One region of the Streptomyces sp. NPDC005808 genome, then DNA from elsewhere that is predicted to be linked to it. Evidence: predicted binding sites of a transcription regulator. Region 1 holds the regulator's gene; each other region holds the start of a gene.
What was found. Region 1 encodes HspR, which represses chaperone genes until heat shock. Its sites were predicted from a motif close to TTGAGNNNNNNNNNCTCAA; they were not measured.

Region 1 (9,930 bases):
TCAGATGCCTTTCGGGCGAGGTTGCAGCATTGCGACCCAAGTGGCTGAAAGCCAACGCGGCGATGACCTCAGCGTCAAGGACTAACCACTTAACGAGATGGCAACAGCATGCTGTGTTCCCCAAGTGAACACGATGGGAAGAGGGCGCGCCTCCACTTCCAGGAATCCCCACTGATTCACACGCTTCACTCATTTCACAGGCTCCCCGGCCCGCGCGTACGACCCCTGCCCCCGGACCCGGTGTCTTGAAGTCGACCCCAGGGACCGATGGCCTCGCTCGCTACTTCCCCGGCCTCGCAGGCCCCGTGATCGCTTCCGTGATCGCGAAGCCCTTGGCGGGCCCCTCGGGGATGGTGACCTCGGTGCCGTACGACACTCGGTGCACGCCCACCCAGTCGGCCTTTTCAGGGCGGGGTTCGGTGAGGACGGTTACCGTGCCCCGGTCGTCGTAGTCGTCGATGATGACGTAGACGGGGATGCTCGCGCGGGCGTACTCCCGGCGCTTCTTCACACGGTCGCGGTCCTGGTTGCGCTTGCCGGGGGAGACGACCTCGACGACCAGACGGACGGCGGCGGCGGAGATCCCCAAGCCGTCGGCTGTGACGTACCGCTCGGTGTCCCTGGGGACGACGAAGAGGTCGGGAATCCAGGCGCTTCCCTTGTGGATGACGTTGAAGTCACTCCGCGCGGCGAAGTCACCGTCCTTCAGGAAAAGCACCAGGTCGTCCCGGAGCAGATTGATGATCTGGCCGTGCGAATAGCGGCCGGTGGGTGACACCTCGATGGCTCCCTCGATGATCTCAGCGCGGTAGCCCTCGGGGAGTTCCATGGCCTTCCATGCCTGCAACAGGACCTCGTCCAACTCGGGGACGGACGGGGTGGGCGACGGGGTGGGCTCGGACTCGGTCCTGGTCTCAGGCATGGTCTCGGGCCTCTCGTGCGCAAGAGCGGTCATGGTGCGGCACCTCCTCCTCAAGTGTGGGCTTGGCGTCGTTGAGGCACAAGCAACGCCGTCACGGTAGGCAGCCATATGGGCCCACCTGCGAAAACGTCCTCGGTTCACTCGAACTGGCGAAGCAGAAACGACTCAGCCCGCCAACCCAAGTTCGAACCACACCCCCTTCGCGTACCGCCCCGCGCGCTCACCCGCGACACCCCACAGGTCAGCCATCTCCTCCACCAGAGCGAGCCCACGCCCCCAGCATGCGACGACACCCGCCACGGGGTGTGCCACCACCGGTGGATCGGGGCTCTCGTCGAAGACGCTCACGTGGAGGCGGGCAGGGGTCAGGCGGATACGGACCATGGCGGTGCCCTTCGTGTGCAGGTGGACGTTCGTGACCAGTTCCGACGTGCACAGGGTGGCGGGCAGGACCAGGGGTTCTCGGTCGTGAATGAACAGGACGGCGCGTACGAAGTCCCGGCACACGCGGGGCGCGGTGGCGTCCGCCGGGGCGAACAGGCTGTACTCGTGCGTGAGTTGGGCAGGGCGGTGGGCGGCACGGCGGTCTAGGTCCATGGGGGGTCGGCTTCCGTCGTGGGGGTGGGTGGGGGTGGGGGTGGAGGTGAGCTGGGCCGTGCCCTGCGATGGCTCTGTCCGCGCGCTCCTGGAGGGAGGGACGGGTGCACTGTCGGCTTGCGGGCAGGGGGAGTTGGTTGATTCCGGTGAGTTATCGGCTCGACACCCACCGTAGGGCTATCGGTTTACATTGTTCAAGCTATTCACTCGGATCAGTGGACGAAGTCCCTAGATCCAGGGAGACTTTGGGCGACCAGCGAGGAGTGAATCGTGGGACTGCGCACCACCATCAGCGAACGCCAGCGGCGGCTCGGCTATGAGCTCAAACAACTGCGCGAACAGGCGGGGTTCAGCGCAGGTGAGGCCGCCGAGCGGATCGGCATGGGCAGGGCCCAGCTCAGCCAGATCGAGACGGCGAAAACGACCATCCTGACGGAGCGGCTCCATGAGCTGTGCCGCCTCTACGGATGCACGGATGAGACCTACATCGAGTCCCTGGTCGCCATGTCCGAGGCGACGGGCAAGGGATGGTGGACCGCCTACAAGAAGCCCATGGAACAAGGGCCCTTGAACATGGCGGAGCTGGAAGCGGATGCCGTTGAGCTGCGGATGCACCAGTCACTCTTCATTCCGGGCCTCTTCCAGACGGCCGACTACGCCCGGGCCATCTTCACCACCCCACAACTGGATTTCGAGAACGAGGACATCGAGGACACCCTGAGGTTCCGGTTGGAACGGCAACGGATCCTGACCCGCGAGGACCCCCCGTCCGTACGCGCCGTGATCCACGAGTCCGCGCTGCACATGCGGTTCGGCGGTACAGAAGTGGTACGCCAACAGCTCCTCCACCTGATCGAGTTGGCCCGCCTCCCCCAGGTGACCGTCCAGATCTATCCGTTCAGCTCCCAGGCACACGCCGCCATCAGCGGAAACTTTGTGCACGTAGTCCCCCGCGTGCCGCGGCTGGGCACTGCGGTACTCGAATACCCCACTGGCATCCGGTACTTGGGCGAGCCTGACGCTCTGCACCAGTACGGGATGCTCTTCGAGCGTCTCACCGAGTACGCCTTGCCGCCGATCGACGTATCGTTGGCCCCGGAAGCACACTCGGTGAAGGATTCGCTGGCCCTCATCCAGCACGTCCTCTATACCCTTTGAGGAGGCCCGGATGGCTGAACTGACCTGGCAGAAGTCGACGTTCAGCGGCGGCCCGCAAGGCGAGTGCCTCTACATAGCCACCGCCCCCGACGGAACCCTCCGCCTCCGCGAGAGCGACACCCCGGACATCGTCCTGGCCACCGCCCCGGAGGGACTCGCAGGGCTCCTGCATCACGTCAGGCTGACCGGCACCCCGAGCACAAACCCGTAGCTCCTCAGTGGCGCGGTGTCAGCGCTGTCCCTGAGGTGTCGGCGACCCCCGCGGCCTGACGGACAAGGACGCGCCAAGATCCGTACAACCAAGCCGCGTCCTCACAGGTCTTGATCGTCAACGGCTTTGCCTGCCGTTGACGATCAGGACTTGAAGGACGGAATGAACCCAGCCAGACGCGCGACCACGGCCGCAGCCACCGCCGTCGTGCTCGCCGCCGCGGGCGGAACGCTCACCGCCGCACCCGCCTCCGCCGCCACGACCTGCACTTCTCCGGTCTACAAGCGCCAGTTCTTCGCGAACACGACCTTCTCCGGTACCCCGAAGAAGACCAACTGCGACTCCGCCATCAGCGAGAACTGGGGCACCGCCGCCCCCACCTCCGGACTCCCCAAGGACAACTTCGGCGTCCGCTGGACCGTCACCCGCGACTTCGGCTCCGGCGGACCCTTCGCCCTCCCCGTCGCCGCACAGGACGGCATCCGCGTATACGTGGACGGCACCCGCAAGGTCGACATCTGGAAGAACGTCTCCACAACGGTCACAAAGACCGTCAACATCACGATCCCCAAGGGCAAACACACCCTCCGCATCGACTACGCCAACTGGACCGGCAAGGCCAACGTCAAGTTCGACTACACACCACGCACCTCAGCGAGCGTCGACAAGGTCAAGCCCCTCACCCCGACCGACGCCTGGTTCGACGAGTTCACGGATGCGGAGAACCGTCCCCTGGTGGAGCTCACCTGGTCCGCGAACAAGGAGATGGACCTCGCCGGGTACCGCGTCTACCGGCGGGTGAAGAACAGCGGCAGCTGGACGAAGGTGGCCACCACCGCCAAGCGCAGTTACACGAACGCCCCGCCGACCACCGGCCAGACCTACTACTACGAGGTCCGTGCCTACGACAAGGCGGGCAACGAGTCGGCGGGCACCGCGGACCAGGGACCGGTCGAGACGTACGACGACACCGCACCCGCCGCTCCGGTCCTCACCGTCACCGCCACGGAGGCGTCCAACAATCTCTCCTGGACCGGCTCGTCGGCCGACACGGTCACCTACCGGATCTTCCGCAAGCGGGACACCGCGACCACGTACACCGCGCTCGCCGACACCACTTCCACCACGTACGCCGACACAACGGCGTCCTACGGCAAGGCGTACGACTACAAGGTCAGCGCCGTCGACGCCGCCGGGAACGCCGGTGCCTCCACCGTCGTACGCAGCGCGCGCACCATCACCCCGCCCTCGAACGTGGTGGCGACCACGCCCAGTTGGGGTGCGGTCTTCACCTGGACGGAGCCCGCGGGCGGCGACACCGCCGACTACGAGGTGTACCGCTCCGAGACGTCCCCGGTGAGCACCTCGGGCGTGTACCCCATCGACTGCCGCAGCCGGAAGATCCGCACCGACGCGGCCGGCAACACCATCCGCAGCTGCACCGACTACGACGGCGACCAGGGCCGCACGTACCACTACGTGATGGTCCGCAAGAACACCGCCGGTCTCTGGTCCACCGGATCCCAGGAGTTGACCGTCACCCGGCCCGGCGACGAGATCCCGCCGCCGAACGTGACCGGCCTGACCGCCGAGCCACGGGAGTACGGCATCAAGCTGGACTGGGACGACAGCACGGCCGCGGACCTGGCCAAGTACCTCGTCTACGAGCAGCAGACGCAGTGGAGCACTCCCGAATACGTCGACGTCGTGGACGGCGGCACCTCCGAGTACGTCGTCGGCCCCGAGCGGGCGGACGGCGAGGCCACCCACTACGTCGTCGTCGCCTACGACATCTACGGCAACTCCCGCACATACGAGGGCTCGAACGACCCGGACGTCGCCCCCTGGAGCCAGGAGCTCTCCAAGGTCTCCGTCACAGAGCTCGACCTCACCCCGGCGACCGTGCCCGAGGACACCGCTCCCTGCTCCCTGAACACCTATACGGCCGTCGGCCACCACGGCGGCATGTACATCGACTGCGCCGACTCGGTGGCCACAGAGGCCACCGGCATCAACGTGTACCGCTGGGACCCCACGACGAGCACCTACGCCCGTGTGACGGACACGCCGCTCCCGCCAACGGCCACCAACTACACCGACACCACCATCCCCACCGGTACGACCGTCTTCTACGTGCTCTCGGTCGTCGCGGCCGACGGCTCGGAGACGTTCAGCAACGTGGACTCCAGCGTCTCTCTGCCGAGTGGAGCCTGAACCCGATGCGAACCTCCCTGCGCCGCGCCGGCGTCCCCGCGACCGCCGTCGTGCTCGCCACGGCCGGCGGCCTCCTCACGGCCGTCGCCACCCCGGCGTCGGCGGCCGTGAGCTGCACTTCTCCGGTCTACAAGCGGCAGTTCTTCGCGAACACGACCTTCTCCGGTACGCCGAAGAAGACCAACTGCGACGCCACCATCAGCGAGAACTGGGGCACCGCCGCCCCCACCTCCGGACTCCCCAAGGACAACTTCGGCGTCCGCTGGACCGTCACCCGCGACTTCGGCTCCGGCGGACCCTTCGCCCTCCCCGTCGCCGCACAGGACGGCATCCGCGTATACGTGGACGGCACCCGCAAGGTCGACATCTGGAAGAACGTCTCCACAACGGTCACAAAGACCGTCAACATCACGATCCCCAAGGGCAAACACACCCTCCGCATCGACTACGCCAACTGGACCGGCAAGGCCAACGTCAAGTTCGACTACACACCGCGCACCTCAGCGAGCGTCGACAAGGTCAAGCCCCTCACCCCGACGGGCACCTCCGTCTCGTACGACCCAGCCACCGGCAAGGCAAAGCTCACCTGGTCGAAGAACCAGGAGCTGGACCTCGCGGGCTACCGCGCCTACCGCCGGCTCCAGGGCAGCACCACCTGGACGAAACTCGCCACGTCGACCGCCCCCTCGTACACCGACTCGCCTCCGGCGACCGGGGAGACGTACTACTACGAGGTCCGCGCCAACGACAAGGCGGGCAACGAGTCCGCCGGTACCGCGGACCAGGGCGTGACCACCGTCGACCGGACGGCACCTGGCGCACCCGCCGGGCTGATCGCCACCTCCATGCGGACCGGGCTGCAGCTCGACTGGAACGGGGTCACGGGGGCGGCGTCCTACCGCGTCTACCGGGCGGCGAGCGAGAACGGTACGTACACCCGGGTGGGCAGTACAGATCGGCTCTCGTACCTGGACACCTCGGCCGCCGAAAGCGTCACGTACTACTACCGCGTGACCGTTCTCGACGCGGCGGGCAACGAGTCCGCGCGTTCGGGCGCCGCCGCGGGCGAGCGCGAGGACCTCACCGCTCCGCCCGCAGTCACCGGGCTGACGGTCACTCCGACCGAGTACGGCTTCGAGCTGGAGTGGGACGCGAATCCGGCCGCCGACCTCGCGAGGTACACCGTCTACTGGGGTGAGATCCTGGGCGACGAGGGCGATCAGCAGGTCTGCTACGGAACCCTGACGGAGTATCTGGGGGCCGACACCACCTCGTACTCGTACACCACTCTGCCGGACGGCGACCGCGTCTGCTTCTTCATCGACGCCATCGACGCGTCCGGGAACTCTTCCTTCAGGTCGACCCGGACGGCCGAGGCCGTCGCCGCGACCGAGCTCGACATGACGCCGAGCGTGCAGACGCCCGAGGGCTCGCCGCTGAGCCTCAGCGCGAGCGGGGCTGAGGGCGACGAGGGGAACCTGCTCCAGTGGTACGGGCTGGGCGGCGAGGACAACCCGGCGCCGGAGGCCGCCGCCGGATACCGCGTCTACCGTTGGAACCCCGCCATCGGGGCGTACGAGAAGATCGCCGACCTCGGTGTCGGTGCCTTCATGTACTTCGACACCGGCGCGAAGCGCGGCACCACGTCGTACTACTGGGTGACCGGCGTGGCCGCCGACGGCACCGAGACGCTGCCCGCGGGCGACTGGACGGTCACCGAGCCGGCGTAGTGACCGCAGGCATCCGGCAGACGTCAAAAGGGGCCGGGAGACGGATCGTCTCCCGGCCCCTTCCGACTCGTTCAAGGTTCCGACGCGTTCAAGGTTCCGACGCGTTCAAGGCGTCCTGGAACTAGTCCGTCGGCCGCTTCGGCCGCCACACCACCAACGCACTCGTCTGCTGTACCTCCTGGTACGGCACGAGATCACGGCGGTACGACGCATGCACCGCCGCCTCCCGCTGCTGCATCGCCGCTGCCGCGCCGTCCACCGCCGCCTGGAGTTCGGCGGCGCGCTGCTGGAGTGCGGCGACCTGGTTCTCCAGCTCGATGATGCGCTTGATGCCGGCGAGGTTGATGCCCTCGTCCTGGGACAACTGCTGGACGGTACGCAGCAGTTCGATGTCGCGGGCCGAGTAGCGCCGGCCCCGGCCGGCGGTGCGGTCGGGGGAGACGAGGCCGAGGCGGTCGTACTGACGCAGGGTCTGCGGGTGCAGGCCGGAGAGCTGGGCCGCCACCGAGATGACGTAGACCGGCGTCTCCTCGGTCAGTTCGTACGGGTTGCGTCGACGGCCGGGTACGTCCATGGCGTCCTCATGCTCCCTTCGCGGCCTGGAACAGCTCCGCCCGCGGGTCCTCACCCGCGGTCGCCTCGCGATACGCCTCCAGCGCGTCACGAGCCTTGCCCGACATCTCCGTGGGGACCGCCACCTCGACGGTGACCAGCAGGTCGCCGCGGGTGCCGTCCTTGCGGACCGCGCCCTTGCCGCGGGCACGCATGGTGCGGCCGTTCGGCGTGCCCGGCGGCAGCTTCAGGGTCACCGCCGGCCCGCTCAGCGTGGGCACCTTGACCTCGCCGCCGAGGGCCGCCTCCGCGAAGGTGACGGGGACGGTGACGGTGAGGTTGTCGCCCTTGCGGCCGAAGACCGGGTGGGTGTCGACGTGAACGGTGACGTACAAGTCGCCCGCCGGGCCGCCCCGTTCACCCGGGGCGCCCTTGCCGCGCAGCCGGATGCGCTGGTTGTCGCTGACGCCGGCCGGGATACGGACCTGCATCGTGCGCGAGGACTTGGCGCGGCCACTGCCGCTGCAGACCTCGCACGGGGTCTCCGCGATCAGGCCGCGGCCCTTGCAGTCGGGGCAGGGGTCGGTGAGGGAGAACCCGCCGCCGGAGCCGCGGGCGACCTGGCCGGTGCCGACGCACGTCGGGCACACACGGGGTGTGCCGTTCGCGTCGCCGGTGCCCGAACAGGCCTTGCAGGGCGCCTGGGAGGTCATCCGCAGCGGAACCGTCGCGCCGTCCACCGCCTCGGTGAAGCTGAGCGTCACCTCGGTGTCGATGTCCTGGCCGCGCCGGGGCTGCGTACGGGTACCGGTGGTCGTGCCGCCGCGGTTGAACAGCCCGCCGAACACGTCACCGATCCCGCCGCCGAAGCCGCCGCCCTGTGCTCCGCCGCCCTGGGGGCCGCCTCCGAAGAGGTCGCCCAGGTCGAAGTTGAAGTTGCCGCCTCCGGCGCCGGGGCCCGGACGGAAGCCGCCGTTGCCGAAGAGGGCGCGTGCCTCGTCGTACTCCTTGCGCTTCTTGGGGTCCCCGAGGATGTCGTTCGCCTCGGAGATCTCCTTGAAGCGGTCCTCCGCCTTGGCGTTGCCCTTGTTGGCGTCCGGGTGGAACTCGCGGGCGAGCTTCCGGTACGCCTTCTTGATCTCGGCCTCGGTGGCGTCCTTGGGGACGCCGAGGACCTTGTAGTAGTCCTTCTCGATGAAGTCCTTGGTGCTCATCCTCGACGTCCCTCCTCTCTCACGCGTTCAACGTCAGCCCTCGTCCGGGCCACCGCTCTCCTTGTCGTCCGCCGCCTCGGCCGTCGCGTCCTCGGACTTGACGGCCTGCGCACCGGGCTGGGGCTCGGCGACGGCCACCCGCGCGGGGCGGATGGTGCGCTCGCCGAAGCGATACCCCGGCTGCAGAATCGCCACGCACGTCGTCTCGGTGACATCCGGCGCGTACGAGTGCATCAGGGCCTCGTGGATCATCGGGTCGAAGGGCTCGCCCTCCTTGCCGAAGGTCTGCAGACCCAGCTTCGCCGCCACGGTCTCCAGCGACTCACCCACCGACTTGAAGCCGCCGACCAGTTCACCGTGGTCCCGCGCGCGGCCGATGTCGTCGAGCACGGGCAGGAGCTCGGTCAGGAGGTTCGCGATGGCGACCTCCTTGACCGCGATCCGGTCGCGCTCGACCCGGCGGCGGTAGTTCTGGTACTCGGCCTGCAGCCGCTGGAGGTCCGCCGTGCGCTCACCGAGCGCCGTGCGCACCTGGTCCAGCTGTGCTGTCAGACCGGCCAGTTGGGCCTGTGCCTGTGCTGCTGCTGATTCGTCCCCGGCCGCAGCCGCCCCCTCGGGGGCGGCTGTCGGCTCGGCGTCGTCAGGGGTGGCGCCGGAAGGGACGTCAGGCTTCTCTTCGAAGCCCGGGGTCTCCTCCGTCACGCGGCACCGTCCTTGCGGTCACGGTCCTCGTCGACGATCTCCGCGTCGACCACGTCGTCGTCGGCCCTCGGCGCCTCGGCGCCGGGAGCGTCACCCGCGGCCTGGGCGGCGTTGGCATCGGCGTACATGGCCTGGCCGAGCTTCTGCGAGACCGCGGCGACCTTCTCGGTGGCGGTGCGGATCTCGGCGGTGTCCTCGCCCTTGAGCGCGGCCTTCAGCTCCTCGATGGAAGCCTCGACCTCGGTCTTGACCTCGCCGGGGACCTTGTCCTCGTTGTCCTTGAGGAACTTCTCCGTCTGGTAGACGAGCTGCTCGCCCTGGTTGCGGGACTCGGCGGCCTCGCGGCGGGCGTGGTCCTCCTCCGCGTACTTCTCGGCCTCTTCGCGCATCCGGTTGACCTCGTCCTTCGGCAGCGAGGAGCCACCGGTGACGGTCATCTTCTGTTCCTTGCCGGTGCCGAGGTCCTTGGCCGTGACGTGCATGATGCCGTTGGCGTCGATGTCGAAGGCGACCTCGATCTGCGGGACACCACGCGGGGCCGGCGGCAGACCGGTCAGCTCGAACATCCCGAGCTTCTTGTTGTACGCCGCGATCTCGCGCTCGCCCTGGTAGACCTGGATCTGCACGGAG
Region 2 (9,930 bases), on a different contig from region 1:
GCGGCGCGTGTAGTCGCCGTGCGAGATGGACCGGGCGACCGCGTTCATCTCGTCGAGCGGGGCCGTGAGCGAATGCGCCACGAACTGCGTTATCAGCAGTGTGGCGATCATCGAGAACACCGTGATGAAGCGCAGTTCGGTCTGCGTGCGCGCCGCGATGATCGACAGACCCGTGGTGATGAAGACCGAGACGACGACCAGGGTGCCGAGCTTCGTCTTGATGGAGAAGGGCCGCACGCCACCCCAGGGGCTCTCGTCCTTGGACCCGCCCGGACCGGAGCCGGCGCGTTTGCGCTCCCCGCATCCGGAGCCGCTGTTCCCGCGCTCCCCGACCCCGGGTCTGGCACCCTTGCGGTCCCCGAACCCGCTCATCACATCAGCCCCCTGAAGAAGGCCCCGGCCGCCCGGCTCAGGGAGTCGGGGTCTCCAGGGCGTAGCCCACGCCGTGGACCGTACGGATACGCTCGGCGCCGATCTTCCGGCGCAGCGCCTTGATGTGGCTGTCCACGGTCCGGGTGCCGGAGGCGTCCGCCCAGTCCCAGACCTCGGCGAGCAGTTGCTCACGCGAGAGTACGGCCCGCGGGGTGTTCGCGAGGCACACGAGGAGGTCGAACTCGGTGGGCGTGAGGTGCACGTCCTCCGAGCGCACCCGTACCCGGCGCTGCGCGTGGTCGATCTCCAGCTCGCCGAGCCTGAGGATCCCGCTGCGGGGCGTCGAGGCGGCCACGACGGCGCGCTCCACGCGGCGCAGCAGGACGTGTACGCGGGCGGCCAGCTCGCGCATGGAGAACGGTTTCGTCATGTAATCGTCGGCGCCGACGCCCAGGCCGACCAGCATGTCGGTCTCGTCGTCGCGCGCGGTGAGCATCAGCACCGGCACCGGGCGCTGGGCCTGCACCCGTCGGCAGACCTCCAGCCCGTCGAAGCCGGGCAGCATGATGTCGAGGATCAGCAGGTCGGGCTGCCAGGCCTCGGCGGTGTCGACGGCGGCCGGGCCGTCGCCCGCGGTTTGCACCAGGAATCCCTCGGCGCGCAGACGTGCCGCGATGGCGTCGACGATCGTCGGGTCGTCCTCGACGACCAGGACCCGTCGCTGAGCGCCGGGTGTCGCCGCCGCGCCGTTGTGGGAGGTGTGTGTCTGCTCCATCGCCCGCCCCTGAAGTGTGCTTTCCGGAATCCGTGGGGTGATCCCATGACTGCGCTTGACGCTTGAATGATCTGCGTCAGGGAAGCAGAGTACGGGCAGCCACCGCGGCTCGGCTATCCAGGTCTTACCGCGAGATGGACGACGTCGGGAACGCCCCGGGCAACGGGGACCTCTTCGGTACGGACCCCCTTGAACCCGGCATTCCGTAGGGTTCCTTCAAATTCCGGAGAGGGTCGCGCCGACCACACCGCGAGTACCCCGCCGGGCTTCAACACCCTTGCACAGCCTGCGAGTCCGGCCTCCGAATAGAGGCTTTCGTTGCCCTCCGTGACCGTCCAGCCGGGCCCGTTGTCGATGTCCAGGCACAGCGCGTCGTGTGTGTCGGAAATCTCATTGACGTAGGCGAGCAGATCCGCTTCGACGATCTCCGTGCGCGGATCGGCGAGCGCCTCGGCCGACAGTGCGGCCAGTGGGCCGCCGAGGTGCCAGTCGATCACCGCCGGCTCGCGCTCCACGACGGTGATACGCCCCCAGCGCGGATCCGAGGCCGCGTGCGCGAGTGAGAACCCGACGCCGAGACCGCCGATCAGCAGCCTCGGCTGCGCCCGCCCGTCCAGCGCGCCGTACGCGGCGTCGATGAGCAGCCGCTCCGAACGGCCGTCGGAGGTGTCCATCAGGAAGCACCCGTTGGCGATGATCTGCAGCAGCGCACCGTGACGCCGCAGCACGACCTCGCCGTACGGGCCCTCGCGACGGTCGATCACTGCGGGGGTGTCGTACGAGGTGACCATCGGCCCATCTTGGCAGCTCTCCCTGACGCCGGGCGGCCGAATCACACCCGTGCCAGGGGGTGGAGTCGGCGCGCAGCCGCCTTGGCCGGCGAGGGGGACCACGACGAGGCCGGCCACGGCGGGCAGCGGCCGACGGAGGTTCAGACGCCCCCGGTGAACTTCGCGCTCGTCAACGGTGCCTCCACGCGCCATCCGAGGGACTCGTACAGTGCCCGCCCGTCCGGTGTTCCGGCGAGTACGCCGGTCGTGCCCCCGCGTCTTCCACTCCACCGCCTCACCGCGCGCGGCGAAGTACTCCCGCTGCCGGGCGATCAGGCGGTCGAGTTCCGCCCCGCCCACTCCGAGGTCACGCGGACCGCTTACCAGGCCGCGAAACTGCCCGACGATCCGCAGCAGCGGCCCGTCCTGTTCGTATCCGACCCCCGTAGGAGGGTGGGAGGGGCGCCCCTCATCTGGTCGTCGTAGGCGGCGAGAAAGGGGTGGGCTTCGGTGTCCGTCACTGGGGAGACGGTCCGGACGGTACGAGACGTGGCAACTGAATAGGTGGGCGGCGTCCTGGCGAGGTCATGCCGTTCAGGGCGGCCCCCGGCGGGCTCCACGCACATCGACGCGCCGGGCCGGCTCGCCCCCGGCGCCAAGGTCACGGGGCCCTCCCGGCTCGCGTACGACCGCGATCGCTGACAGCGAACAGCCTGGGGGAACACCAGAGCGCTCACAAGCATTGAGTCCACATAGCTCAACTTGCTTGTCGAGAGGAAGATCATGGCTGCCGATACGACGTCCACACCGCTCAACCTGCCCGTGCTGCCGCTCGACGACGAGGTCGTGCTGCCCGGAATGGTGGTTCCGCTGGACCTGAACGACACCGATGTGCGGGCCGCGGTGGAGGCCGCTCAGGCTGCCGCCCGCTCGACACCGGGGAAGCCGCAGGTGCTGCTGGTGCCGCGGATCGACGGGACGTACGCGGGCACGGGTGTGCTCGGGACGGTCGAACAGGTCGGCCGGCTTGCCGACGGCGACCCGGGCGCGCTGATCCGCGGCCGTGGGCGCGTGCAGATCGGCGCCGGGACCACGGGTCCGGGAGCCGCACTCTGGGTGGAGGGGACGCGCGTCAGCGAGACCGTGCCCGAGCCGCTGCCCGGCCACGTCACCGAACTGATCAAGGAATACAAGGCCCTCGCCACCAGCTGGCTGCGCAAGCGCGGCGCCTGGCAGGTCGTGGACCGCGTCACGGCGATCGACGACGTCTCCGCCCTTGCCGACAACTCCGGATACTCACCTTTCCTCTCCACCGAACAGAAGGTGGAGCTGCTGGAGACCGCGGACCCGGTCGCCCGTCTGAAGCTCGCCACCGAGCAGCTCCGCGAGCACCTCGCCGAGCAGGATGTCGCCGAGTCCATCGCCAAGGACGTACAGGAAGGTGTCGACAAGCAGCAGCGCGAGTTCCTGCTGCGGCGCCAGCTCGATGCCGTACGCAAGGAGCTCCGTGACCTCAAGGGGGAGGGCGGAGAGGACGAGAGCGACGACTACCGCTCCCGCGTCGAGGCCGCCGACCTTCCCGAGAACGTCCGCGAGGCCGCCCTCAAGGAGGTCGAGAAGCTGGAGCGCGCGAGCGACCAGTCGCCCGAGGGCTCCTGGATCCGGACCTGGCTCGACACCGTCCTCGAACTGCCGTGGAACGAACGCACCGAGGACGAGTACGACATCCAGGGCGCCAAGGCGATCCTCGACGCAGAGCACGCGGGCCTCGAGGACGTGAAGGAGCGGATCACCGAATACCTCGCCGTGCGCAAGCGGCGTGCCGAGCGAGGGCTCGGCGTGGTCGGCGGCCGTCGCGGCGGCGCGGTGCTTGCGCTCGTCGGACCCCCCGGCGTCGGCAAGACCTCGCTCGGCGAATCCGTCGCGCACGCCATGGGCCGCAAGTTCGTACGGGTCGCCCTGGGCGGCGTACGCGACGAGGCCGAGATCCGCGGACACCGGCGTACGTACGTCGGCGCGCTGCCCGGCCGTGTCGTCCGCGCCATCAAGGAGGCCGGGTCCATGAACCCGGTCGTGCTCCTGGACGAGATCGACAAGGTCGGCTCCGACTACCGCGGCGACCCCGCCGCCGCCCTCCTCGAAGTGCTCGACCCCGCCCAGAACCACACCTTCCGCGACCACTACCTGGAGGTCGAACTCGACCTCAGCGACGTCGTCTTCCTGGCGACCGCCAACGTCCTGGAAGCCATCCCGGAGGCCCTGCTCGACCGCATGGAGCTGGTCCGCCTCGACGGCTACACCGAGGACGAGAAGGTCGTCATCGCACGCGACCACCTGCTGCCGCGCCAGCTGGAGCGGGCCGGTCTGGAGAAGGACGAGGTCACGCTCGACGAGAGCGCGCTGCGCAGGCTCGCCGGGGAGTACACCCGGGAGGCGGGCGTACGGAACCTGGAGCGCGGCATCGCCCGGCTGCTCCGCAAGGTCGCGGCGCAGCACGAACTCGGTGAGCGGAAACTGCCGTTCACGGTGACCGAGGACGATCTGCGCGGGCTCATCGGGCGTCCGCACCACGTGCCCGAGTCCGCCCAGGACCCGGCCGAGCGCCGCACGGCGGTGCCCGGTGTCGCGACGGGACTCGCCGTCACGGGCGCCGGCGGTGACGTGCTGTTCGTCGAGGCCTCGCTCGCCGATCCGGAGACGGGCGCGGCGGGTCTGACCCTGACCGGTCAGCTCGGTGACGTGATGAAGGAGTCCGCGCAGATCGCGCTCTCCTTCCTGCGCAGCCACGGCGCGGAGCTCGAACTCCCCGTCGGCGACCTCAAGGACCGGGGTGTGCACATCCACTTCCCGGCCGGGGCCGTCCCCAAGGACGGTCCGAGCGCGGGCGTCACCATGACGACCGCTCTCGCCTCGCTGCTCAGCGGGCGGCTGGTCCGCACCGACGTCGCCATGACCGGCGAGGTCTCGCTCACCGGCCGTGTCCTGCCCATCGGAGGCGTCAAGCAGAAGCTGCTCGCCGCCCACCGGGCCGGGGTCACGACGGTGATCATCCCGAAGCGCAACGAAGCCGACCTGGACGACGTCCCGGCCCAGGTCCTGGACAAGCTCGACGTCCACGCGGTGACGGATGTCCGCCAGGTGCTGGAACTGGCGCTCGCTCCGGCGAGGAACGGCGCGGCTGTGGAGGTTCCGGTGGCGGCGTGACGGACGCCATCGGTTGAGGAAGGCCCGGATCCCGCGAGGGACCCGGGCCTTCCCGCGTCCAGCGTCAGCCGTTGGCGAGTGCCACCACCCGGTCCAGCGCCCCGTTGAACCTGTTGTGGTCCCCGACCGTCGGACCGGACGACGTGTACTGCCACATCGTGTAGTAGCCCCAGCCGGCCGGCAGCGTGCCGACGGCGGTGGCGTATCGCGCGACCCACAGCGGGTTGGCGGCGGCGAAACCGGCGTAATTGCCGGTGCACTCGGTCCACCAGGTGGTCGCCGTGTAGATCACGGCGTCCCGCCCGGTGCGCGCCTTGTACTGGGTGAGAAAGCTGCTGATCCAGCTGACCATGGCGCTCTGCGTCTTCCCGTAGCAGGAGGCCCCGTACGGGTTCCACTCGATGTCGAGCACGCCGGGCAGCGTCCTGCCGTCCTTGGACCAGCCGCCTCCGTGGTCGACGAAGTAGTTGGCCTGGGTGGCGCCGGTCGTCGTGTCGGGGGTCGCGAAGTGGTAGGCACCGCGGATCATCCCGACGTTGTAGGAGCCGTTGTACTGCTGGGCGAAGTAGGGGTTCGTGTAGTACGTCCCTTCCGTCGCCTTGGCGTACGCCCATTTGACCCCGCTGCTCCACAGGGTCGCCCAGGCGACGTTGCCCTGGTGGCTGCTGACGTCCACGCCTTCCGTCTGCGTGGCCCTGCTGTCGGGCGGGAGGCCGCCCTGGCCGTCGTGGGCGACGACGCCCATGCCCAGGTGGGCGGAGCCGCGGGCGGGGACATCGGCTGCCTGGGCCGGGACGGCGAGAAGGAGCGAGAAGGCGGCGAGCAGGATCCCGAGCGCGGGAAAGCGCTTCGACGAGTGCGGGCGGCGGGCCGTGCGGGATCTGTACCGGTGCGCGGGCATGTCGTGCCTCCGAGGAGATCGGTGGTGCACGGTGGTGCTCGGTGGGGGAGCGCCGGCTGCATGCGCCTGCCACGGTGGGATCAAGTCCTCATCGACTTGTTGATGGCGGCGCAGGGGTTACGTGCCATGCCGGGCGACTTCCTGCAGTGGTCATGTCACATATTGCCTGCCCTTGACGCTACGCACGTGGAAGACGGCGTGGAAGGGGGCCCGGACGCTGCCGATGGTCTACGCCTGCGAAATACTGGCGGAGCTGCAGAGACGGTGATTTTTGGCAGAAACTTTCAGGATCGGGAAACCGGGTCAGGGGTGCTGACGTGCACGAGGACGCGAACGGCGACGGGCAGCGCGGCGAACCCACGGCGTCCGGAAATGGTGTGGACCAGGAATTCCCCTCGCTGGAACGCGAGTTGACGGTGTTCCTGCGGCGGGCCCGGGCCTCCTCGGGCGAGATGGCCCGTGCCGTCCATCCCGACCTGGAGTCCTCCGCGTACGGACTCCTCTTCCGCCTGGAGGAGTGCGGCCGCCAGCGTGCCACGGAACTCGCCGCCTACATCGGCGTCGGCAAGGCCACCATGTCCCGCCAGCTCCGGGCACTCGAAGACCTCGGCCTCGTCACCCGCGAGCCCGACCCCGCCGACGGCCGCGCCTGGCTCGTCCACCTCACGGAGGAGGGCCGGACGCGTTTCCGTGCGGTGCGGGAGGCGCGGCGGGCGCGCTACGTCCGGCAGCTCAACGGCTGGGACCCGCGCGAGGTGGCCGAACTGGCCCGGCTGCTGCACCAGCTGAACACGGTGATGGAGAAGTAGCCGACCGCGCCGGCTCTCGGCCGCCGTGGCTCACCCTCCACGGCCACCGGAGAAGCGGCCGGCCTCGCCCGCATCCGGATCGCCGCGTCTCACCACTCCACGAAAACCACCGTCGCGTCGTCGTGCGTCTTGCTCCGTCCCAGCCGCACCCGCAGCTCCGCGTCCGCGGACTCCAGCACCCGTACGCGGGAGACAAGGGCCTGTGCCCCTTCTTTCCGTACGAGGGTGAACAGGCCCGTCCAGTCACCCTCCCGGAACTTCTCCACCCACCGCGTGGCACCGTCCGTCAGGGCGGCCAGCGCCCGGACGGAGGACCGGGGCGCCGTCCCCGTCACCGCGCGCGACGCCACCGAGGGATCCGCCGCGGCAGTGAAGAAGCCGCCCTCCTGGTTGCGCAGGGTCGCGTCGGTACGGGCGGCGGAGGTGAGGGTCGCCGGGGGGACGTGGGAGAGGCGGTCGTCGAGGATCGCGGTGACGGCGCCTTCGGGGGACTCGAGCAGCAGAGCGGAGTCCGACAGGACGAGGTACTCGACCTCGGCGGCGGACCAGCGGGCGAGGACGACGGTTGCCTGGGGTGTGCGGGGGTGAGAAAGGTCACAGGTCTCGGCGTGGGCCCCGGTCGTACGCGTGATCGAGCGGGAAAGTACCTCAGTCAGCGTCAGATCCCGTCGGGTAAGGGACAGTTCGGTCAGCGCGCCGCCCAGGCGGGAGGAGAACCAGGCGACCGAGTGCAGGCAGCCGTCGTCACCCGCGGGAGGCGTCACACCGTCCAGGACGACCAGCGCGCCCCCTCGTCCCGAGGCGGGAAGTCCGACCGATGCGAAGTCCTCATTGGGGCGGGCCGGGTCGCCGGGCTCCGAGACGAGTTCAGTACGCATCCGGCCAGTCTGCACGAGCCCTTCACAAGATCCATGAGAGGTCGGCATCAGTTGCCGAATCGGCGCGGACCGGCAGATCGGGCGTCGGGTTTGGCATGGAATGATCGACTCCGGTGAAGCGTGGCGGCGAATACTGCCAAAGCCCGTCGCTCACGTCCAACCAGCCTGCCGCGCAGGCGAACCGCACACCTCGGAGGGACTTGCCCGCCAACTCCCGTCCGATGTTCACTCCTTCGGGTGGCGGGCCGGATGATGCGGGACCACTGCCCACCGGCACTGGAAGGGTCGGGAACCGGTGGGGGCGCCCCCTGCTTGAGCGAGGTCGAAAGCTCGGGGAGGGCGAACACCCCAGTTGACGGAACGTCACCCGGGCACATGGGTACACGAGTCAGGAATGCGAGCACCGGTGCAGAAGACGCGGCCGAGGCGCACAGGCAAGCAGACGGCCTCCACGGAGGGCGCCGCTGGCGCCGCCGCCGACTCGGCGGGCAGGGGCCGAACCGCCCACGTACGCAACCGGCTGATTATCGCCGTTGCGGTCGTCGCGGCCGCCATCGTCGGCGCCGGGGCTCCCACGATCCTGACCGCCTCGGGTCAGTTGAACGACTCCCAGAACCTGGTGACGCTCGCGCAGCGCACCCAGCAGGCGCTGGTCCTCGCGCACTCGCTGGCCGACGAGCGCGACGAGGTCACCTCGTACATCGCCGCGGGCAGGCCGAAGGACAAGGTGCCCTCGGAGCAGCGCGGCGCCCGGGTCGACCGGCAGGTCGAGGAGCTGCGGGCGGACGAGGACGCCCCCGCGGGCCTCCTCGCGGACCTCGACGCCATCGCCTCGCTGCGCAGGGCGGCGCTCACCGGCGCGAGCACCGCGCTCGAAGCGCACCAGTCGTACTCCGGCGCCATCACCGAACTCCACGCCCTCGCCGAGGAGCTGGCCGAGCAGGTGCCGCCCCGCGCGGGCTCCGGCGCGCACTCCCTCGCCGAGCTGGACTCCGCCGTCCAGCAGTCCGCCGCCGCCCGCGGACTGCTCCTCGCGGCCCTCAGCGTCCCGCGCAGCACCGAGACCACCACCGACCCCTACACGGGCCTGACGACCACCACCAGCACCTCCTCCGAGGCCGACACCAAGCAACGCGACGCGCTCAGCGCCGCCGCCCAACAGGCGCGCCTCCGCTCGGACGCGGCCCTCGCCGACTTCCTCGATACGGCGCCCAAGGCCGACAAGACCTCGTACGACTCCACGGTCACCGGGCCCGACGTCAACAGCGCCGACAAGTACCTCGCGGACCTCACCGACCAGCCGACGCTGTCCGACTCCGAACTCGACACCAGCACCGACAAGCTGGACGCGGCGCTCTCCGCCCGCGTGGAGCTGATGCGCGGCGCCGAGGCATCCCTCAACAGCCGCCGCATCAAGGACCTCGAAGCGCTGCGTGACGACGACGTCACCGCGCTGGAGATCCGCGTCGCGGCCATCGGCACCCTGCTGCTCGTCGCCGTCGGCGTCTCGATGGGCATGGCCCGCAGCCTCACCCGCCCGCTGTCCGTCCTGCGGCGCGGCTCCGCCCGCCTCGCCGCCGACCCGGGCGCGCAGGAGCCGGTCAAGTTCACCGGCCGCAACGACGAGTTCGCCCAGGTCGTCCGCTCCGTGAACGCGCTGCACGCGCACGCGGCCGAGCTCCACGAGCGGATCACCACCCTCGAAGGCGACCGCAAGCACCTCATCGGCCAGCGCCAGCTGATGGCCGACGAACGCGACAAGCTGCGCATCGAACTCGCCGCGGCCGCTGCCCACTTGGAGCAGGTCCGCGGAACCATCCACGGCACCTTCGTCAACCTGGCGCTGCGCACCCTCGGCCTCGTCGAGCGCCAACTCGGCATCATCGAGGGCCTGGAGGAGCGCGAGCAGGACCCCGACCGCCTCTCCACCCTCTACAGGCTGGACCACTTCGCGACGGTCATGCGGCGCCACAGCGAGAACCTGCTCGTCCTCGCCGGCGCCGACCACGGCCAGCAGCACGCCGGTCCCGTCCCGCTCGTCGACGTCGTACGCGCCGCGGTCAGCGAGATAGAGCGGTACGAGCGTGTCCGCATCACCACGCTGCCGCCGCACGCGCACCTGGCCGGCTTCGCCGCGGACGACATCTCGCACCTGGTGTCGGAACTCCTGGAGAACGCCGCGTCGTTCTCGCCGCCAGACATGGCCGTGGAGGTCTCCGGC
Region 3 (9,930 bases), on a different contig from region 1:
CGAACGGCGTGTCTGGCCACGGTCCTTCGCGGACCGGCTGACGGCGCCGCTGCCGGGGCTGCGGGCCCTGGCGCGGTTCGCTCGCGAGGGCGCGCTGCGGCCGCGCCCCGATGGGCTGGCGGACATCCCGGCGCTGCCGTTCGAGCCGGGGCCGCTGCCGCGGGTGGGTGCGCAGACCGTCGCCGTCTCCTGGGCGGGGCACGCGAGCTGGGTGATCCGCGTCGGCGGCCTCACCGTCCTCACCGACCCGGTCTGGTCCCGCAAGATCCTGGGTACCCCGGCCCGGATCACGCCCGTCGGCGTGGCCTGGAGTGCGCTTCCGCGCGTCGACGCGGTCGTCATCAGCCACAACCACTACGACCACCTGGACGCCCCGACGCTGCGCCGACTCCCGCGCGACACACCGGTGTTCGTACCGGCCGGGCTCGCACGCTGGTTCAGGCGCCGCCGGTTCACCCAGGTCACCGAGCTCGATTGGTGGGAGGCGGCCGAACTGGATGGTGTCCGCTTCGACTTCGTCCCCGCCCACCACTGGTCCAAGCGCAGCCTCACCGACACCTGCCAGACGCTCTGGGGCGGCTGGGTCCTCACCGCGCCCGACGGACAGCGGGTGTACTTCGCGGGCGACACGGGTTACGGCCACTGGTTCGCCCACATCGGCCGCCGCTATCCGGGCATCGACCTCGCGCTGCTCCCCATCGGTGCGTATGACCCCCGGTGGTGGCTGAGTGACGTCCACTGCGATCCGGAGGAAGCGGTCCGCGCCGCCGTCGATCTCGGCGCCCGTCGCATGGCCCCCATGCACTGGGGCACCTTCGTTCTCTCCGCCGAGCCGGTTCTCGAACCGTTGATCCGGGTCCGGGCGGCCTGGGAGAGGGCGGGGCGGGACCGGGAGGATCTGTGGGACCTGCCGGTGGGGGGTTCCCGGGTTCTGGGGTGATCGCGGAGGCCGCGTGACTGCGGCATGTTCCGGGTTGCTCGTGCAGTTCCCCGCGCCCCACGGGGCCCCTTATAGGGCTGCGCTCCTAAGAGGGCTGCGCCCCTACTGGGGCGCGGTCCTGCGCACCCGGCGCCACACACCCGGCAACAGGCTGATCGCCACCGTCAGGACCACCGCCGCCACGACGCCCTCCCAGGGCTCGCTGAAGAGGGAGCCGCCCAGGACGCCGATGAGCTGGTAGGTCGCTGCCCAGGCCAGACAGGCGGGGATGTCGCCACGGGCGAAGGTGCGCAGGGGCATCTTCGCCAGCAGGCAGGCGAGCATCACCGGGATGCGGCCGGCGGGGACGAGGCGGGAGAGGACCAGTACGGCGATGCCGTGGTCGCCCAGTTTCTCCTGGGCCTGGGTGAGGCGGTCCTCGGGGGCGCGGGCGCGGATCGCCTCCAGCCAGCGTGAACCGTTCTTGGAGCCCATCCCGCGCCGCCCCAGCCAGTACAGCGCGACATCACCGAGGAACGCGGCGAGTGCCGCCACCACGAAGACCAGCAGCATCGCGAACGGCGCCGTCTGATGGAAGGCCACCACGGCCGCCGAACTGACCAGCGCACCCGTCGGTACCACCGGCACCAGCGCGCCGAGCAGCACCAGCACGAAGAGCGTGGGATACCCGATCGCCTGCTGCGCGGTCTCCGGTGCCGTGGTCGAGGCCGCGGCCAGGAAACTCACCGGACCACCGCCGGAAGCACACACAGCCCCGCGGCCTCCGAGGCGGCCGGAGCGGAAACGGCCATCACTTCGCGGCACCTGGGTATGCGTGCGCGCCCGGGGCCGCGGCGGTCGGAGACCGTCACCTCGCGACCTCCGGCCGTACGCACTCGCCGTGGCCGAGCAGGTGCACCGCGACCTGGGGCGCACGTTCGGCGGCAAGGCGCACGAACTCCTCGCCCGGCGCGTAGAACTCATGGGGGCGCACGGCGTCCAATCCGATCGGCCAGTACGTGCCGTAGTGCACCGGCACAGCGCTGCGTGGCATCAGCCGGACGAGCGCCTCGGCCGCACGCCCCGCATCCAGATGTTCTTCCCCGAGATGCGGCCCCCATCCGCCGACCGGCAACAGCGCCACATCGACCGGTCCGACCTCCTCGGCCATCGACTCGAACAGCCCGGTGTCCCCGGCGAAATACGTGCGTGCCTCGCCCTCCACTACGAACCCCAGGGCGGGCACCCGGTGCGGACCGAGCGGCAGCCGCCGCCCGTCATGGCGCGCCGACACGGTACGTACCACCAGGTCACCGGTTGCCGTTCGGTCGCCGGGCGCCACCTCGGTGAGCAGCAGGTGGTCCAGCCTGCGCAGCGCGGGCACCGCGCGTGGGGCACCCCTGGGCACCAGCACGTGTGTCCCGGGCGCGAGCCGCGCCAGCGAGGGCAGATGCAGATGGTCGGAGTGCAGATGCGAGACGAGCACCACGTCGGCGACCGCGGCCGACGGTGGGGGCGGCGCCCCGCGCCTGCGCCTGAGGTGTGCGAGCCGGCGCGCGAAGAGCGGGTCCGTGAGCACGCGCGTGCCGGAGTCCTCCAGCGTGCAGGTGGCGTGCCCCCACCAGGTGATCTCCACCGGCACTTCTTTGCCTCCTTCGCGCGACTCCCCCCGAGCCTACGGGCAGGAGTAGGGTCTGCGACGAAACCCGGAGGTGAGGGGGACGCCATGGGAGAAGTGCGCGATGCCGCCGGCATGCACGCGCTGAGGTGCCCGCCGGGCCGGCCGGGGCCCCTGTCGCTGCGCGTGACGGCGATCGCAAGCCTGACGCCCCTGGAGGAACTGGACGCGGACCCGTTCCTGGTGGACTCCCGCAGCCAGCACGCGATGTGCGCCCGCTGGGCCGCCGAACACGGCTACATCGTCACGCGCGAGTTACTCGTACGGGGTCTGCGCCCCGACCACCGCACCCTCTGGGCCGACGTCGAGGCGGGCCTCGTCGACCTGTTCGTCGCGCCCAGCCATCGCGTCCTGGAGCGCGCCCTCGCCTCGGTGGACGAGTTCACCGCCGAGTGCTTACGCCGCGGTGTACGGGTCGAGACCGTCGGCAGCGCGGAACCCTCGTACGACACCGAGATGAAGGCCCGGGTCCATCGCCGCCTGTCGATGCCGACGGCCGGGTACGACGGCCGCTGAGCGACGGAGCCTCCTGAGTCGCGGCGCCCGCTGGGTTGCTGGGTCTGCTGAGTCGCGGCGCCCGCTGAGTGACAGAGCCCCCTGAGTGACAGAGCCCGCTGAGTACCTCCGCTGAGCCGGGGCCCAAGCTGAGCCGCTGACCTGCGATCCGTTCCGTGACCTGGTGACGATCGGCCGTGTCCGTCCGTTGTGACAGGGTGGAAGCAGGCCTCGCGGACCGGGCGGGCCGGGATGCGAGGTGGCAGGGCGTGGGCGGCGGGGGTTGGCGGCGGGTTCTCGGCGGGCTGTGGCGGAGTGCCGTCGTGTGGGGCGTCTCCACGATCACGATGCTCGTCCTTGCCGGTGTGCTGCCCGACTTCCAGCTGGAGACGGACGCCGGCGACAGCGCCACCCGGATCGCCGTCACCGCGGGGATCGGCGCGGGCGTCTTCGGCCTGCTGTCGTCATTGGCGTGGCCGCTGTTCGTCAGGGCGCTGCTGTTGGTGCCCGCGTTCGTCCTCGGGCTGCTCGTCTTCTTCCTCAACGGGTCCTTGCTGCTGATAGCCCTGCGGATCAATCCCTCCGGGCGGGGCGAGGCCGCACCGGAGACCGCCGTGGTCGTCGCCGCGGTGATGTCCGCCGTCGCCTCGGCCACCGGTGGTGCCCTCGCCGTACGGGACGACGACGCCTACCGGCGCAGGCTGTACCGGCTCGCCGACCGGCGTCGCAGGCGGGCCGACGGCCAGGCCGGCCCCTCGACCCCCGCCGCCCTCTTCCTCCAGCTCGACGGAGTCGGCCACGACGTGCTGCGGGAGGCCGTGGGCAAGGGACTCATGCCGACCGTGGCGCAGTGGCTGGGGAACAGCAGGCCGAGCGCCCGCGCCACCCACCGGCTCACCCCCTGGCGCACCGACTGGTCCAGTCAGACAGGCGCCAGCCAGCTCGGCATCCTGCACGGCACCAACCACGACGTCCCGGCCTTCCGTTGGTACGAGAAGGACAGCCAGGAGGTCATGGTCTGCAACCGGCCCAGCAGCGCCGCCGAACTCCAGCGCCGGGCCGTCGAGTACACGGGTGACGGTGGACTCCTCACCGTCGACGGCGCCAGCCGCGGCAACCTCTTCAGCGGCGGCGCCGACCAACTGGCCCTCGTGCTGTCCATAGCCGCGCGGAGGGGGAAGGAGAACCGTTCCCGGTCGGGCTACTTCGCGTACTTCAGCGACCCCGCCAACGCCGTCCGCACCGCCATGTCCTTCGGCGCCGAGGTGTTCCGGGAGATCGGCCAGTCCACCCGGCGCCGTGCCAGGAAGCAGCGCCCGCGCGTCAACCGCGGCGGGCTGTACCCCTTCATCCGTGCCTTCGCGACCGTCGTCGAGCGGGACGTCGTCGTCGCCGCGGTGATCGGCGACATGCTCGCCGGGCGCAACTCGGTCTACGCCGACCTGGTGGGGTACGACGAGGTGGCGCACCACTCCGGGCCGTGCAGCCGCGACGCGGAGAAGGTCCTGGCCCGCCTGGACCGCTCACTCGCGCTGATCGCGAAGGTCGCCGAGCACGCCCCCCGGCGGTACCGGATCGTGGTGCTCTCCGACCACGGCCAGAGCCCGGGGGAGACCTTCCTGACCCGCTACGGACTCACCCTCGGCAACCTGGTCCGGGCCGGCTGCGGGCTGCCCGTGCCGCGCAAGGCGCGGCGCACCCACAGCGGCGCCGAGGCGCGGGCGGCGGTGCGAGCCGCGCTGCACAGGCCCGTCGAGGAGGGCGGCGAACAGCACCGGCCCGCACGCCGCGCCGAGCCCATCGTGCTGGCCTCCGGCAACCTGGGACTCGTCTCCTTCCCCGACGTGCCGCACCGGATGAGCCGCGAGGAGATCGACCGGCGCCATCCCGCGCTGCTGTCCACGCTCGCCAACCACCCGGGCGTCGGCTTCGTCCTCGTACGCAGCGAGGAGTACGGCGGACTCGTCCTCGGCGCGCACGGAGCGGAGGTTCCGGTGGACGAGCTCGACGACGAAAACCCGGGCCCGCTGGCCGACTTCGGCCCCGGCGCCGCCGACGCGGTACGACGGACCCACTCCTTTCCGCACGTCGCCGACATCATGGTCAACTCCTGGTACGACCCCGCGGAGGGCGAAGTCCTCGCCTTCGAGGAGCAGATCGGCTCGCACGGCGGACTCGGCGGCGCCCAGGGACAGCCCTTCCTGCTGTCGCCACTCGCGCTGTCCCTGCCGGTCGAGGACGGCGCCGAACTGGTCGGCGCCGAACAGGTGCACCATGTACTGCGGCGGTGGCTGCGTGAGTGCGACGGGCCTCAAGTGCCGCTGGTGGTGCAACCGGGCGAGCGGGCCGCCTGAGCACGCCCTCGGGGCCGCCGCAAAAGCGAGCTGCGGTGCACCCCCGGGGACGCGCGAGACCGGTGTTCCGGGTGAGTTGAGCGGGCGCCGCCCCATCGGCTGGGTGGTCCGGGCGCAGGTGTGATCGGATGGGGGATACGGAACCCCGGTAACGGGACCACACCCGAAAGGACTCATCGTGGCAACCACGCGCTCTGCACACACCGTCTGGGAAGGCAACCTGCTCGAGGGCAACGGCGTCGTCACCTTCGACTCCTCCGGCGCCATCGACGAGCAGCCCGTGACGTGGGCGTCGCGCTCCCAGGACGCGAACGGCAAGACCAGCCCCGAGGAGCTGATCGCGGCCGCCCACTCCAGCTGCTTCTCCATGGCGTTCTCGCACGCCCTCGCGGGGGCCGGTACCCCGGCTACCAAGCTCGTCACCTCCGCCGACGTCAGCTTCCAGCCGGGCGAGGGCATCACCGGCATCCACCTCACCGTCGAGGGCACGGTGCCGGGCATCGAAGAGGACGCCTTCGTCGCCGCGGCCGAGGACGCCAAGGAGAACTGCCCGGTCAGCCAGGCGCTCACCGGCACGACGATCACCCTGTCGGCGAAGCTCGCCTGACAGCCCCGTAGGCAAGTACGACGCCGCGGTCCCTCGAAGGGGGCCGCGGCGTCGTCATGTCCGGGCCCGCGCGGAGCTCCCGCCCCATTGACAGAAACGCACTCAAGTTTTGTGCTGGGAGGCGGGCAGAGCCGGGCAGAGGTGGGTGGAAGGGGACGGACATGGCACGCGCGGTCGGGATCGATCTCGGTACGACGAACTCCGTGGTCGCTGTTCTGGAGGGCGGCGACCCCACGGTCGTGGCCAACGCGGAGGGCGCGCGCACCACGCCCTCCGTGGTGGCCTTCGCCAAGAACGGCGAGGTGCTCGTCGGGGAGGTCGCCAAGCGGCAAGCCGTGACGAACGTGGAGCGCACCGCGCGTTCCGCCAAGCGTCACATGGGCGACGCGGGCTGGCGCTTTCCGGAGACGGGCACCATCGACGGAACCCGGTACCGCGCGCAGGAGTTGGCGGCGCGCGTGCTGCAGAAGCTGAAGCGGGACGCCGAGGCGTATCTCGGTGAGGACGTCACGGACGCCGTGATCACCGTGCCCGCCTACTTCGACGACGCGCAGCGCCAGGCCACCAAGGAGGCGGGCGAGATCGCGGGGCTCAAAGTCCTGCGGATCATCAACGAGCCGACGGCCGCTGCCCTGGCGTACGGGCTCGACCGCGGCGAGGAGCAGACCGTTCTCGTCTTCGACCTCGGTGGCGGGACCTTCGACGTCTCGCTCCTGGAGATCGGCGACGGTGTGATCGAGGTCAAGGCGACCAACGGTGACACCCAACTGGGCGGCGACGATTGGGATCAGCGAGTTGTCGAGCATCTCGCCCAGCGGTTCAAGGCCTCGTACGGCATCGACCTCGGACACGACAAGATGGCGCTGCAACGGCTGCGCGAGGGCGCCGAGAAGGCCAAGATCGAGCTGTCCAGCGCCTCCGAGACCACCGTCAACCTGCCCTACATCACCGCCACCGCCGACGGCCCACTGCACCTCGACGAGAAGCTGACGCGCGCCCAGTTCCAGGAGCTGACCGCCGACCTGCTCGACCGCTGCAAGAACCCCTTCCACCAGGCGGTCAAGGACGCGGGCGTGCAGCTCTCCGTGGTCGACCGGGTCATCCTGGTCGGCGGCTCGACCCGGATGCCCGCCGTCACCGACCTGGTGAAGGAACTCACCGGCAAGGAGCCGCACAAGGGCGTCAACCCGGACGAGGTCGTCGCCGTGGGCGCCGCGCTCCAGGCAGGTGTCATCCGCGGTGACGTCAAGGACGTCCTGCTGCTCGACGTGACCCCGCTGTCCCTGGGCATCGAGACCAAGGGCGGCATCATGACCAAGCTCATCGAGCGCAACACCACGATCCCGACCCGGCGTTCGGAGATCTTCACGACCGCCGTGGACAACCAGCCGTCCGTCGGCATCCAGGTCTACCAGGGCGAGCGCGAGATCGCCGCGTACAACAAGAAGCTCGGCGTCTTCGACCTCACCGGGCTGCCGCCCGCGCCGCGCGGGGTGCCGCAGATCGAGGTCGCCTTCGACATCGACGCCAACGGGATCATGCACGTCTCCGCGAAGGACCTCGCCACGGAACGCGAGCAGAAGATGACCGTCACCGGCGGCTCCGCGCTTCCCAAGGACGACATCGACCGCATGATGCGCGAGGCCGAGCAGTACGCGGACGAGGACCGGCGGCGCCGTGAGGCCGCCGAGACCCGCAACCAGGCCGAGCAACTCGTCTACCAGACCGAGAAGTTCGTCCAGGAGAACGAGGAGCGCATCCCCTCCGACACGAAGCCGGAGGTCGAGTCGGCCATCGCGGAGCTGAAGGAGCTCCTGGAGGAGACCGCCGACACGAGCGCGCTGCGGGCCGCCGTCGAGAAACTCGCCACCGTGAGCCAGCGGATGGGCCAGGCGATGTACGCACAGGCCCAGCAGGCGCCGTCGCAGACGCCTCCGCAGGACGAGCCGGCGACCGCCGAGCACGCCCCGAGCGAGGAGGAGGGCGTGGTGGACGCGGAGATCGTGGACGAAGAGAGGGAAAGAGGTGGAGATGGTGACATGGGCAAGGACGGGAGGGGTGGCGCCGTCTAGTACACCGGTGCCTCGCGTTGCCCGCTGTTCGGCCGCCCGTCACCCGGTATCCCTAACGTGCGGGTCATGAAGAGACTTTCGATCACGGTCAGCGCGGTCGCGCTGACCGTCGGACTCGCGTCGCCCGCCATGGCCGACCGCGACTCCGAGGACTCCGGTCAGGCCACGGCCTCCGGTCAGGCGACGGCCTCTGGTCAGGCCACGGCCTCCGGTCAGGCGACGGCCTCTGGTCAGGCCGCGGCCTTCGGCCAGGCCACGCTGACCGGTTTCGCCTCCCTTCCGGCCGAGACGTTCGTCCCGAACAGCGAGCCGTCCGGCTCGGCCATCGGCGCGGGTCCGTTCAACGGCATCACCGGTCCGTTCGCCGACCAGCCCGTCCAGGGCTTCAGCGGCGCCGTCAACCGCCACGACGGCAGTTACGACGTGCTGTCCGACAACGGCTACGGCAACAAGGCCAACAGCGCCGACTTCCTGCTGCGCGTGCACCGCGTCAAGCCGGACACGAAGACCGGCAAGGTCGAGGTCCTGGGCGGCTTCAACCTCAGCGACCCGTACCACAAGGTGCCGTTCCCACTCACCCGGACCGACCGGGTGCTGACCGGCGCCGACTTCGACGTCGAGTCCATCGTGCGGGCCTACGACGGCTCGTACTGGCTGGGCGACGAGTTCGGTCCGTTCCTGTTGCACTTCTCCTCGACCGGCAAGCTTCTCCAAGCCCCGATCTCGCTCGACGGAGTGCAGGCGCCGGAGAACCCGTACCTGAACGGCGCCCAGCCCACCACCGGCAGCAGCAAGGGCTTCGAGGGCACGGTGCGCGCGGTCGACGGCCGGCACCTCTACCCGCTGCTCGAAGGCACGGTCAACGGCGACACCCCCGGTGACCTGCGCTTCAGCGAGTTCGACCTGAAGACCCGGGGCTACACGGGGAAGCGTTTCACCTACCGCCTGGAGTCGCCCTCCAACGCCATCGGTGACGCCATCGCCGTCGACAAGAACCGCTTCCTGGTCATCGAGCGTGACGGTGGCCAGGGCGCCGACGCCAAGTTCAAGCGGATCTACCTCGCCGACACCCGGGACCGCAACGGTGACGGGGTCATGGACAAGACCCTCGTCGCCGACCTGATGAACATCGCGAACCCGAAGGGCCTCGGCGGCTTCGGCGAGACCTTCACCTTCCCGTTCACCACGATCGAGGACGTGGTCCTCCTCGACAACCGGACGCTGGCAGTCCTGAACGACAACAACTTCCCGTTCTCCTCCGGCCGTACGCCCGGCAAGGCGGACAACAACGAGTTCATCACCATCAAGCTCACCGAGAGCCTGAAGGCGGACAAGCGCGCCCTCAGGTAACGGCGCACCGGCGGCGCACCGGACGGGCCGACGCCTCCGTACTCTCCCTGTACCGCCACTTCGGCCGTGGCCCGAGCTGCCTCGGGTCGCGGCCGCGGTGCACCACGTACCGGCGGAACAGGTAACAGGTACGGACACCTGCGGGGCCGGCCGCACTACATGTGCACCGCCTGGCTCGCGGCCTGCTGCGCGGGCACCCCGCGCCGGTAGAGCGCCGGCGTCACGACGAACCCGATCGCGAAGAACAGCGCCGACCACCAGTACGCGGTCGAGTAGCTCTCCATCGAGGCCTGTGCCTCTACCTGTGCCGTGGGCTGCTTGCCGACGAGGTAGTTCGTCGCGGCGCTCGTGGCAAGGGTGTTGAGCAGGGCCGTACCGATCGAACCGCCCACCTGCTGACTGGTGTTGACCATCGCGGAGGCCACGCCCGCATCGCGCGCGGCGATGCCGGACGT

Region 2: lon (endopeptidase La) is a predicted target of HspR. The motif match lies at 2,660-2,678, and genes of this name have one in related genera.
Region 3: dnaK (molecular chaperone DnaK) is a predicted target of HspR. The motif match lies at 6,141-6,159, and genes of this name have one in related genera.

Annotation. Positions count from the first base shown of each region.
Region 1 covers NZ_JBIAIK010000004.1:364,874-374,803, forward strand. The annotation lists gene ACFYPC_RS12085 (Uma2 family endonuclease) at 281-955, opposite strand; gene ACFYPC_RS12090 (ATP-binding protein) at 1,088-1,519, opposite strand; gene ACFYPC_RS12095 (helix-turn-helix domain-containing protein) at 1,790-2,677, shown strand; gene ACFYPC_RS12100 (DUF397 domain-containing protein) at 2,688-2,888, shown strand; gene ACFYPC_RS12105 (fibronectin type III domain-containing protein) at 3,051-5,102, shown strand; gene ACFYPC_RS12110 (fibronectin type III domain-containing protein) at 5,108-6,832, shown strand; gene ACFYPC_RS12115 (heat shock protein transcriptional repressor HspR) at 6,954-7,406, opposite strand; gene dnaJ (molecular chaperone DnaJ) at 7,414-8,598, opposite strand; gene grpE (nucleotide exchange factor GrpE) at 8,632-9,300, opposite strand; gene dnaK (molecular chaperone DnaK) at 9,297-9,930, opposite strand, start outside.
Region 2 covers NZ_JBIAIK010000001.1:618,201-628,130, forward strand. The annotation lists gene ACFYPC_RS02805 (ATP-binding protein) at 1-372, opposite strand, end outside; gene ACFYPC_RS02810 (response regulator transcription factor) at 410-1,147, opposite strand; gene ACFYPC_RS02815 (spermidine synthase) at 1,261-1,938, opposite strand; partial or broken gene ACFYPC_RS02820 (GNAT family N-acetyltransferase) at 2,079-2,192, opposite strand; gene lon (endopeptidase La) at 2,701-5,121, shown strand; gene ACFYPC_RS02830 (lysozyme) at 5,186-6,022, opposite strand; gene ACFYPC_RS02835 (MarR family winged helix-turn-helix transcriptional regulator) at 6,340-6,831, shown strand; gene ACFYPC_RS02840 (protein phosphatase 2C domain-containing protein) at 6,921-7,709, opposite strand; gene ACFYPC_RS02845 (nitrate- and nitrite sensing domain-containing protein) at 8,116-9,930, shown strand, end outside.
Region 3 covers NZ_JBIAIK010000002.1:301,279-311,208, forward strand. The annotation lists gene ACFYPC_RS04900 (MBL fold metallo-hydrolase) at 1-940, shown strand, start outside; gene ACFYPC_RS04905 (DedA family protein) at 1,043-1,666, opposite strand; gene ACFYPC_RS04910 (MBL fold metallo-hydrolase) at 1,788-2,561, opposite strand; gene ACFYPC_RS04915 (hypothetical protein) at 2,673-3,113, shown strand; gene ACFYPC_RS04920 (alkaline phosphatase family protein) at 3,362-5,446, shown strand; gene ACFYPC_RS04925 (OsmC family protein) at 5,625-6,053, shown strand; gene dnaK (molecular chaperone DnaK) at 6,215-8,125, shown strand; gene ACFYPC_RS04935 (esterase-like activity of phytase family protein) at 8,192-9,475, shown strand; gene ACFYPC_RS04940 (MFS transporter) at 9,631-9,930, opposite strand, start outside.